2 regions of the Paenibacillus xylanilyticus genome follow, and region 1 is predicted to be linked to the other one. Evidence: riboswitches for the same ligand, from Rfam matches in the RefSeq annotation. Region 1 holds a riboswitch; the other holds the start of a gene.
What was found. A riboswitch is a leader RNA that binds a small molecule or an ion and turns the genes downstream of it on or off. The one in region 1 is predicted to bind cyclic di-AMP.

Region 2: linked by a shared signal. The riboswitch ahead of F4V51_RS00515 (C40 family peptidase) and the one ahead of F4V51_RS10200 (C40 family peptidase) in region 1 are both predicted to bind cyclic di-AMP.

Annotation. Positions count from the first base shown of each region.
Region 1 covers NZ_CP044310.1:2,225,199-2,230,520, reverse strand. Annotated here, with positions in the region: gene F4V51_RS10210 (X2-like carbohydrate binding domain-containing protein) at 1-682, opposite strand, end outside; tRNA gene F4V51_RS10205 (tRNA-Leu) at 1,032-1,116, opposite strand; cyclic di-AMP (ydaO/yuaA leader) riboswitch at 1,479-1,610, shown strand; gene F4V51_RS10200 (C40 family peptidase) at 1,616-2,080, shown strand; gene F4V51_RS10195 (carboxymuconolactone decarboxylase family protein) at 2,160-2,489, opposite strand; gene F4V51_RS10190 (hypothetical protein) at 2,619-2,834, opposite strand; gene F4V51_RS10185 (hypothetical protein) at 2,953-3,282, opposite strand; gene F4V51_RS10180 (xanthine phosphoribosyltransferase) at 3,379-3,960, opposite strand; gene F4V51_RS10175 (YkvI family membrane protein) at 4,164-5,222, shown strand.
Region 2 covers NZ_CP044310.1:106,552-111,873, reverse strand. Annotated here, with positions in the region: gene F4V51_RS00525 (M1 family metallopeptidase) at 1-1,426, shown strand, start outside; gene F4V51_RS00520 (hypothetical protein) at 1,437-2,279, shown strand; cyclic di-AMP (ydaO/yuaA leader) riboswitch at 2,540-2,677, shown strand; gene F4V51_RS00515 (C40 family peptidase) at 2,681-3,151, shown strand; gene F4V51_RS00510 (GNAT family N-acetyltransferase) at 3,443-3,955, shown strand; gene F4V51_RS00505 (c-type cytochrome) at 4,121-4,480, shown strand; gene rbsK (ribokinase) at 4,553-5,322, opposite strand, start outside.

The DNA of each region.
Region 1 (5,322 bases):
CCTTGGACCAAGCCTCCACATCGCCTCGTGCATCCCGGCTCAGATTGTTAATGCCTGATCCTGGAGTCACGCTGTCGAATTTGACAAAGTTAATGCCCCACTCGCCCAGAAGATCTGCAATGGAATCGATGTATTTCTGAGCACATGGATTCGAAAAATCAATCTTGTAGGTATACGCATTCCAAGCATCCATCACGGTAAGCGGCTGATAAGCAATATCCTGCATTCGGCAAGCTCCGCCCGTCCCATAGATCTCAAGGTTTTTATTGTATGCATCAATGGACAATCCGGGAATCAGATAGATCCCGATCTTCTGACCATTGTTATGAACATAGTCGATAACCTCCTGGAATCCGTTCGGATACAGTTCTTGGTTAGGAATCGGTCTTCCGTATTCATCATTATCTCCGTTCCATCCCGCATCAATATTGATATATTCATAGCCATGAGCCTGTAACTTCTCGCGCATGGCATCCGATTGCTTCTTGATGCTCTCCGCTGATGTCCATTTTACGGAAGGGTCATACACCTGCATACTGTAACTGCTCCAGCCCATGTAAGGTTTCTCAGCTAATGTCGTCTCTGCAGCCGCTTCAACCACACGACCTTTGGTCCCTGTAAATCCAAACTGAACTGCCGCAAAGATGAACACCAGAAAAACCATCACTATCCGTTTACCCATTCGCTTCAAATCATCCCTACCCCCTCTGAAATAGTGAATTCAAAATCCATAATGATAGCGCTTTCCTTACGTGAAAAGAATAGTGGATGTATTATGCTCAGGGTAGGTACAATTCGGAATTTTGCGTACATTTCACCATGAAAGCGGGGGTACAACAGCCATAGAACAGGCATTTCTCCCCCTTACACCGAAGATTTTGCAAGTGAGCCGCTGCTATAAGATCGATTCGAAGGACGTTGTTTAAGTAACGATGTGTGTATCGTAGTTATGGTCTTATGGTCAAGTAAAAAGACATAAAAAAAGGTCTCCCGCAGGCGTTAGCCTAACGAGAAACCTTTTCTTCTTATGATGCGGTCGAGAGGACTCGAACCTCCACGGGGGGTTAGCCCACACGGACCTGAACCGTGCGCGTCTGCCAATTCCGCCACGACCGCATATGGCATATCTCCGAGATAATCTATCGCGGCGACAAGAAATAATATATCATGTGAAATTCAGTGTGTCAACACTTAAATGATTTAGTATAAAACTAAGATAACCAAAAGGAATTAAAATCTGCTTGAGAACAAACTTTCCCTGCTAAAAATGAACCACGCTCTCCTCTACTACTCCAATTTACTTATTTGTCCAATTTTTGCGCTGATGAAACACAAATTACGTTTTTGTCATCATAAATAAACATGGAGAACTACTACTTTCCACAAAAAGTCTTGAATTCCGTTAACATTGCAGAAGGAAGAAAGGTTTGACAATTACGCATTTATGCAATATAGTTTCAAAAGGTTACAAAATATTAATTATTCATTTGCCGAGTTTCATGTTTGAAAACGGGGGAACCATTTTGGGTGAATTATTCTTATACATAGGAAATATAGGGAACCTTCTACCGAACCCTTAGCTAACTCCGTAGGCATCGAAGGGAGAACATTGATTTTGAAAAAACTGATCATTTCTATTTTTGGCGCAGCCGTTCTATTTACATCTGGTGCAGCAAGCACTGAGGCGAGCAGTATTAACACCGTCGTTAACAACATGACTGGAATACCTTATAAGTGGGGCGGCACGACGCTGGCCGGGTTTGATTGCTCTGGATTTATGAGATATATTTTCCAAAAATATAGCATTGAATTGCCACGTACGTCACAGCAGCAAGCCAAGGCGGGTACTCCGGTATCCAAGGCCAATATCCGCACAGGGGATCTAGTATTCTTCAACACTTCAGGCAGCGGAATTTCGCATACAGGCGTATACATCGGGGGCGGACAATTCGCTCATGCTTCCAGCAGTAAAGGTGTCAGCATCACCAAAATGTCGAATCCATACTTCAGTGACCGCTATGTAACAGCGCGCCGGGTGACCGGACAATTTATGTATAACAAGATGCTTGGAAAAATATAAGTTGGACAAGAAACAGGCTCTGGAATGCTCCAGAGCCTGTTTTGCTGTCTGGTTATTCAGACTCACTTGCAGGAAAACCTTAGTGCAACGCTTTTTGCACACGCATTGCGCCTTGAGACAGCGCGTGACCGCCGCCTACCGCTCCAGCTACCGCAACCGTCTCCATAATCTCCTGATCGGTTGCGCCCTTCGCACGGGCCTCTTCTACGTGGTAAAACGTACATACTTCGTTATTGGCAAACAATCCGATGCCGAGGGCAATCAGCTGCTTGGTTTTGGCGTCGATGGCACCTGACTGAAAGCATTCACCTGTAAAATCGTGATACGCTTTGACTACGCCAGGCAACACATCGCTTAATTCTCCAATCTGATCCTTGTAGGCATGTACCTTATCATTCATCAATGTCATGGCTACCCGCACATCCTCTCGGCTGATAAGTTTACGAATTCTCGCTGTACCTATCTTCTCTCCCGAGTGGCGGAATTATGCCAAACCATCCATGGTAATTCCATGCATCCGTCTCCAGAGCGGCTCTATTCATTCAGCCGGACTTTGGCGCGGTTCACTAAAGAGCTGATAGCGATAGCTGCGGTCCAGCTTAACCACACGTCTGTTCTGGCGACGGATAAGCACCTGTTCCCCATCCCATGCAACGACAATTCCTGTTACGTCGTTGGATTCCAGACCATCCCGTACCACTCTTACTTTTTCACCCGATAAGCGCAGTGCATCCAATTCTGCATCACTAATCATGTCTATGGCTCCTATGTTTCAAAATAATTTACAAAAAGAGACCTAAATGAAGAGTCATTTAGGTCTCACGTGACTGTATTGGACTGTTATGTCATTCGAAAAATATCCCGACTGAAAGTTACCGCTGCGCGTGCTCTTTGCTGTCGTTCTTCTCGAACCAAAAATCAAGCACTTTGGCGGACATCACACGTTCTTCAAGGTACTCCACTTGATGTGGTGTAAATTGTTCTTTCCAAGCGAAGGACAACTCTTCACACAAGCCTACAATGGTCAGCAACTCTGACCAGGCAACATAGCGTTTGTACCAGAAAAATTGAGGATGTTCAATCATATAGGGATAAAGGTCATCGAATTCCGTATGTTTACAATCCAGGGCACGTTCAAAATGAACTTTCGACTCCGCCAGCTTTTCAATAAAAAATTGTTCTGATGCCGGTTGGTTCCCCATGGTGTTGCCTCCTCTCCCTAACATAACCCCATTATAAATGAAATTCGCGGTCATGCAAAGGCATTGTTCAAAAAATAGGCTTTTTCCTTTAAACTGTCACATTTGGTTATCGTCGAATTGCACGGTTCCATCATTCAGTGAACGAATGCGCACCAAAGCTTCCACCGGAATGCCCTGCTCGCGGATCGTACGTGCACCGGCCTGAAAACATTTCTCGACCACGACACCGAATCCGACGAGCTCCGCCCCTGAACGTTCAATGATCTTAATGACACCGCGAGCTGCATCTCCGTTGGCGATAATATCGTCTATAAACAAAATACGGTCATTCTCATGAATATATTCGCGGGATACCATAATATCGGTTACGATCCCTTTGGTAAAGGAAGGTACACGTTCACAGTAGGCATCGGGATCTGCCAGAAGTGTCTTTTTTCGACGGGCAAATACGAGCGGCACCCCAAGTTCATGTGCTGCGGCAAAAGCAACCGGGATCCCTGAAGATTCCACGGTAATGACCCGTGTCACTCCACTTTCACGAAAGCGAGCAGCAAACTCGCGGCCCATCTCCATTGTCAGTGCAGGATCAATCTGGTGATTCAATAATCCGTCCAGCTTCAGCACCTGATCCGAGATGACTACGCCTTCTTGTAATATTCGTTGTTTTAATATTTCCATCATTCGACCTCCCAAGCCTATCCTATGAGGTAAAAGTATCATAGATGAGGCTGTCAGTTCAAGCGAAATCGGCTTTCCTCCATCATTGACCGATTCTGAGAACGAAAGCTTCTTACAATTGTCATGAGTTACCAGGGTCAAGCATACCTTGTACCATGGTACCCGCATGTCCAAACTATTATGGGGCCTGAGAGGGGAAACGCATGAAACAGGCATTCCGGGTGCTGCAGATCGCATTTACATACATCGGAACGGTTGTAGGAGCAGGCTTCGCGACAGGGCAGGAAATACTGCAGTTTTTTACCCAGTATGGCAAATGGGCCACCATCACCATTGTCTTATCGACCATACTATTTGTCTGGCTGGGCACCAAAATGATGCTCATCGCCCATGATACCGGCTCCCGCTCTTACGAGGACCTGAACAAGCACCTATTTGGCCATAAGGCTGGAAAGTGGATTACCTGGATAACGCTTCTGATACTTATTGGTGTAAACAGTGTAATGCTCGCCGGAGCAGGCTCTGTCTTCGTGGAGCATCTTGGACTGAATTACCAGACTGGTTTGATTATTACGATAGTGGGAACGTATCTGCTTCTTGGACGAGGCATCAAAGCCATATTGCAAATGAATAGCATTGTGGTTCCGATGATGCTCCTGTTGTCCATCCTCATGATTACAAGCACCATACACCATCCCGGTGCCTTACGGTTCGTTACGCTGACTACAGATACCAATCCTATAAAGGTGTGGCTGTCTCCACTATTGTATTCATCCTTCAATCTGGTACTGGCCCAAGCTGTTCTGGTGCCGGTAGGCAATCAGATCCGTGATCGTAATGTCCTGAAATGGGGCGGTGTACTCGGCGGAATCGGCGTAGGCTTTATGCTGTTAGCCGCCCATTTCGCCATGTCAGCCCAGATGCCAGGTATCATGCAGTTCGAAATTCCGATGGGGAGCATTGCCTTCCAACTTGGATGGGCTGTGCAATCTGTGTATGTAACTCTGATCTTCATGGAAATATTCACAACATTCGTCGCAGATATCTATGGTATGACTCTTCAGCTTGGTCAGCACTTACAAGTCCATCCTAGATTAATTACATTAACCATTATGCTTCTGTGCTACTCACTCAGCCAGTTTGGATTCAGTTCTCTCCTATCCATTCTCTATCCAATCTTCGGCAGCCTTGCCCTAGTCTGGGCCGGAAGATTGGTGATCGACCGCTGGGGAAGCTTTCGCGCGAGACATAAAAACTTGTGACGCTAGACATAAAAACTTGTGATTTATACAATGGTCCTAGGCTCTATTGATATTTAATACTCATTTTATCTAAAGTAAAAAGCCGCTGTTTTGGTCATAA
Region 2 (5,322 bases), 2.1 Mb from region 1:
CATTACACTGCACACCCGGTTTGAGGTCAAGCTGCCCAAAATCTTTGCCCGCATGGGAACCGCTGAAAACTTCGTTATGGCAGGCCAATGGTTCCCCAAACTCAGTGTATACGAGCCTGCAGGCACGCGAGGGCGTACGGCTGAAGGCTGGAATCTGCATCAGTACCACGGGAATTCCGAGTTTTATGCGGATTTTGGCATCTATAGTGTGCGTATTCGGGTACCGGACACATACAAGGTTGCTGCGACCGGGTTTCCTACGAAGCAGGCTGTTATAAAAAATGGCGAAAAGATCTATCAATTCTATGCTGACGATGTACACGACTTCGCCTGGGCAGCCTCACCTGACTTTGTTTATGCAGAAGAACCCTTCTCCGCTCCCAACGTGCCAGGTGTACGAATCAAGCTCTATCTGGACCCGGCCCACCAGGATCTGAAGGAACGTTACTTCTATGCAGCCAAAGCAGCTCTTTCGAATTACAGCAAGTGGTTTGGTCCGTATCCGTATTCCACGCTCTCTATCGTTGTTCCCCCAAAAACAGGTAATGGAGCAGGCGGCATGGAGTATCCTACCTTAGTTACAGCCTTCGGCGCGGATGACGCTACACCAGGCTACGATCTGGAACGCACAGTTGTACACGAGATTGGCCATCAGTACTTCTATGGTATGGTTGCCAGCAATGAATTTGAAGAAGCTTGGCTTGATGAGGGGTTCACCTCTTACGCAGAAGACAAACTGATGGAGCAGGAATACGGACTTATTCCGAATCTGCCCGTTCAATCCGGCTTAATTACTTCGCCTGCCTCACTCACGCAGGAGTCCTGGAAGTTTGATTCCCAGAATCATTACGCAGCCAATGTTTACACAAGGGGCAAGCTTGTGCTGCTGGGCATCGAACAACAAGTAGGCGCCAAAACGATGGAACGCATTCTTTCAACTTATGTCAAAAAGTATCGGTTCAAACATCCCACTTCGGCCGATTTCCAAAAGGTCGTGGAGCAAGTGACCCGTAAATCCTGGTCTGATTATTTTAATCAATACGTATATGGGGACGGGATGGCCGACTTCTCCGTGGAGAATATCCAGGTCAAGCCTGTTGAGAAAGATGGTCAAACGTTGTACGAATCATCGGTAACCTTAGTAAAGAAAGGCAGCGACTACGAGAAAGTACCCGTACGCATCGTTTTTGAGGATGGACACATCATCGCCAAGGAATGGGATGGCGGTAACGGTCGAATTACGTACAAGTTAACGTACAGCTCGCCTGTATCCTGGGCCATGACCGATCCGTTATATACCGTTGTGCTGGAGAACCGTCATATGAACAACTTTTTGAAAGCCGGTCTGGATGAACCATCCAAGTTCCGCTGGAGCATGAGTGTAACCAAACTTATTGAAGCTATATTCGGAGGTCTGTCATGGTGAGGTGGAGACAGTGAAAGCAAAAATACGTGAGGGCTGGTTTCTCGTCCGTCAGCATATGTTCATTGTGGCACTTTTATTTCTCTATCAGCTGGTGTGGGGTTACTTCATCTATAAAATGGTGCAATCCGCAGTCATTCCCTTGCTGCTGCGCTATCCGGACCCTGACGCCGGGGAACTGAGTACCATTTTATTCAAAATGGAAAGCCAGCTCAATCTGTCTACCCATCCCGAGGTGCATCGCTATTTATGGATACTTGGGGCCATGCTCCTGCTCCGCATGCTAATTACCCCTCTCATCCAGGCAGGGCTGCTCTACTCATTACAACACTTCAATCATACAGAAGAACGTGTTCCTTTTGTACGTGGGATCAAGGCACTGTGGAAACCGATGATGCTGCTTCATTTCATTAAAACGCTATTATTGCTGCTGCCTGCGTACTGGCTGATCCCCAAGCTGTATAGTATCTTTCTGGATGGATTCCACTCGCTGCAATTGCTCCTGCCAGGCATTCCATATGTAGCCGGATGGATCGTATATGGATGGATCATACATCATGCTTTGTTATATATGCAGTTTGGCGCTACAGCTCACGAGGATCAGGGCGGGGTAAAAGGTACATTTTTGGGTTTATTGCTCGCCTTGCGTCATATCTTTCCTCTCATTGGTATCGCAGTGGTTCTGGGAGGAATTCATCTGCTCATCTTCGGTGCTTTCACATCTGCGTCGTGGTTCCTGACAGGTCTCATCGGTCTCATCCTGCAACAAACCTATCCGCTCGCCAGATGTTTGCTCGATATATGGAAGATATGCGCTCATTTCCGTCTGTGGCAGTCCAAGTCCTCCAAAGGTTAAAAAGTGTAATGAACCGTGCAAAAATTGTTACCATCTTCATGTAAACTTATGTCAATGTTAACGCTTCACAAACGTAAACCCCGACCTTTCCCCGTCAAAGGTCGAGGTTTTTTTTGCTAATTTTCTTGTTAAACGTTGCCAAAGGCTTACTCCTCTGTTACAATAATCGCAGTGAGTTTTTAGTAACAACTTTGTAATCTTTACCTCATGAATTGTAACTACTTAAAATTAAATCGTCATTTCTTGATTTCGCAGGTGCACAACTAGCATAGCCAAATTCCTGGCACCTGGGAAGCGGGGGAACCAGTTATGGGTGAATTGATCTTGCTACAGAGGGATCATAGGGGACCTTCAACCGAATCCTTAAGCTAACCTCGCAGGCGTTGGAAGGGGTATATCTCTTGTTCAAAAAGAAATTAACAGCAGCTGTCCTCAGCTTAACATTCGCACTATCACTTGGAGCAGGCAGCGCATTCGCAGATTCAAAAATGGATAAAGTAATTGATTCAGCAATGGGAACTACATACAAAAGTGGTGGAACAACGCTTAACGGCTTTGACTGCTCTGGATTCACACGGTATGTATTCGAAAAGCTGGGCATCGATTTGGCTCGTCAATCCAGCTCCCAATTCGACATGGGTGACTCGGTATCCCGCATGGAAATGAGACCAGGCGATCTGGTATTCTTCAATACAACGGGTAAAGGGGTTTCACACGTAGGGATTTTCGTGGGTGAAGGTAAGTTTGCACACTCCTCGTCTTCCAAAGGAGTTACCATCAGTTCTTTGAGTGAGAACTACTGGGCCAACCGCTATGTTGGCGCTAAACGGATTATGAGCACGGACGCATATGAGTCACTGGCCCTCGACTAGGGACAAGCTGAGCAACATCATACTGTAACGAAGCATAAATCAACCGCCCGGTACATTCTCCGCAGGAATGTATCCGGCGGTTTTTTTGTGCATCTTCGTCCGTGCCCTTATGATGTTTTTACCCATCCCACTGTAATATAAACGAAATTCCAGGAACTTTTGTTTCACTTTTTTTCAAGGGAGCAAAACCTTGCCAAATGCCCTCCTCTTTTGTAGAGTAAAATCAGGATTAAATATGAAATGACATATGTTATAAACCATTAGCGTATGACTAGAAGTAGCTTGTTCACAATGAAAGGAGCGTGCAGTGGTGTGGATGAATCTTCTGTAACGTTTCACGTTGTGCCGATGCAAGAAGAACATGCAGCATTGATCTGCAGCTGGACATATGAACCACCCTATAACATTTATACCTGGCTGCCCTGGGAACAGATGAAGGCGCTGGAGGTTGAATTCGGGGATGAGCAGCTTCGAAAAGAGCAATATGCAGTTGTACTCGGAGAGCAGGACCAACTTTGCGGATTCGTTCAATTCTTTCCTCTTGAAGGCGGGACGCGGATTGGGCTTGGCATGCATCCTGAACAGTGTGGACAAGGTCGCGGTACTGCCTTCGTCTCTGCGATCGTGAAGGAAGCCATTCGGCGGAACCCTAGTCATGAGATCGATCTCGAAGTGCTCACTTGGAATACGCGAGCTATCCGGGTTTATCTCAAGGCTGGATTTGTCACCCAGGATACGTATGAACGACAGACACCAAGCGGTTTGATGCCCTTTTATTGCATGGTCTATGAAGGACCTCGCTAATCTTAAACTAACCCTTAAACCGCGTAAGACAAAGAAATTCATGCCCGTTTATGTGATTAGTTCAAAAAATTACCACAAAATGCTATGATGTCTTAACAGGTTCCGTTATAATGATATGGACAGTTTCAGTTTAGATGATCTTTCATTCTGGAGGGGACATAACGGATGCACAAATGGATCATGAGCGGGGTATTTTTTGCAGCATGCGCATTGGCTATTGTATTAATGTTTACGCTTCCAGGGAAAGAGGAAGTGGCTGAAGAAGCGAAACCAACCATGCCTGAAGTGGCAATGGATGCCGGACAGGCTGAAGCACTGGTCAAAACCAATTGTATCACGTGTCACGGGGATCAGCTTCAAGGTGGCGTAGGACCTGCACTAGCAAACATCGGCAGCAAGGATGATGTGGAGAAGATCTACTCTACCATTGTCAAAGGTAAAGGTGGCGGCATGCCTTCCTTCAAGGACAAACTGAAGGACGAGGAAATTGCCAATATCGCGATGTGGCTGGCTGAGAAGAAATAAGGAAATGAGATACACAGCAAAGAGGCCCCTGCCTTCCCTCTCGGAATGGTACGGGCCTCTTCGTCATATCGTTCAGCCTCTGGCTGCGTGTTCTGCCAAAAAGGCTTCCACTTCACGTGCATACGGCATCCCCGACTGGGCGCCGAGCTTCGTTACGGATAACGCGGCCGCTCCCATGGCATAGCCTACTGCCGCGTCCAATGCTTCCCCGCGCGCGAGGGCTACCGCCAGCGCGCCGTTGAAACAATCGCCAGCGCCGGTCGTATCGACGGCGCTTACGGCGTAGCCCGGCGCACGGCAAGCGCCGGCACGCCCTGCCTGTACGCGGCCGCCTGGCGCTGCCGCGTACACAGCCCCCTCGGGGCCGAGCGTCGTGACGACAGCGGCCCCGAGCGATGCGGCGAGCTCTGCGACCGCCGCATCCACGTCTTCCGGCCGGAGATCATCCCGGCCGGTAAGCACGGCAAGCTCGCTGCGGTTCGGCGTGACCACGTCGACGCACCGCAGGAGCTCCTGGGGCAGATCCGGCACCGCTGGAGCCGGGTTGAGCACCACCAGTGCGCTGCCTTCTGCCGCCAGTTCGGCGGCGCGGGTGACCGCTGGCAGCGGGATCTCAAGCTGCAGCAGCACTGCTGCGGCTGCAGTCAGGCTTTTTACCGTATCCGCCTCTTCCAGCATCTCCGGCACCACTTGTCCATTCGCTCCAGGAATAACGATAATCCGGTTGTCTCCCTTGGAGAGCCAGATCGATGCTGTACCTGTTACAGTGTCTTCCAATACACGAACCTGCGAGGCATCTGCCCCACTATCCGTCAGACTGTGCAGCAAGCGTTCCCCAAAAC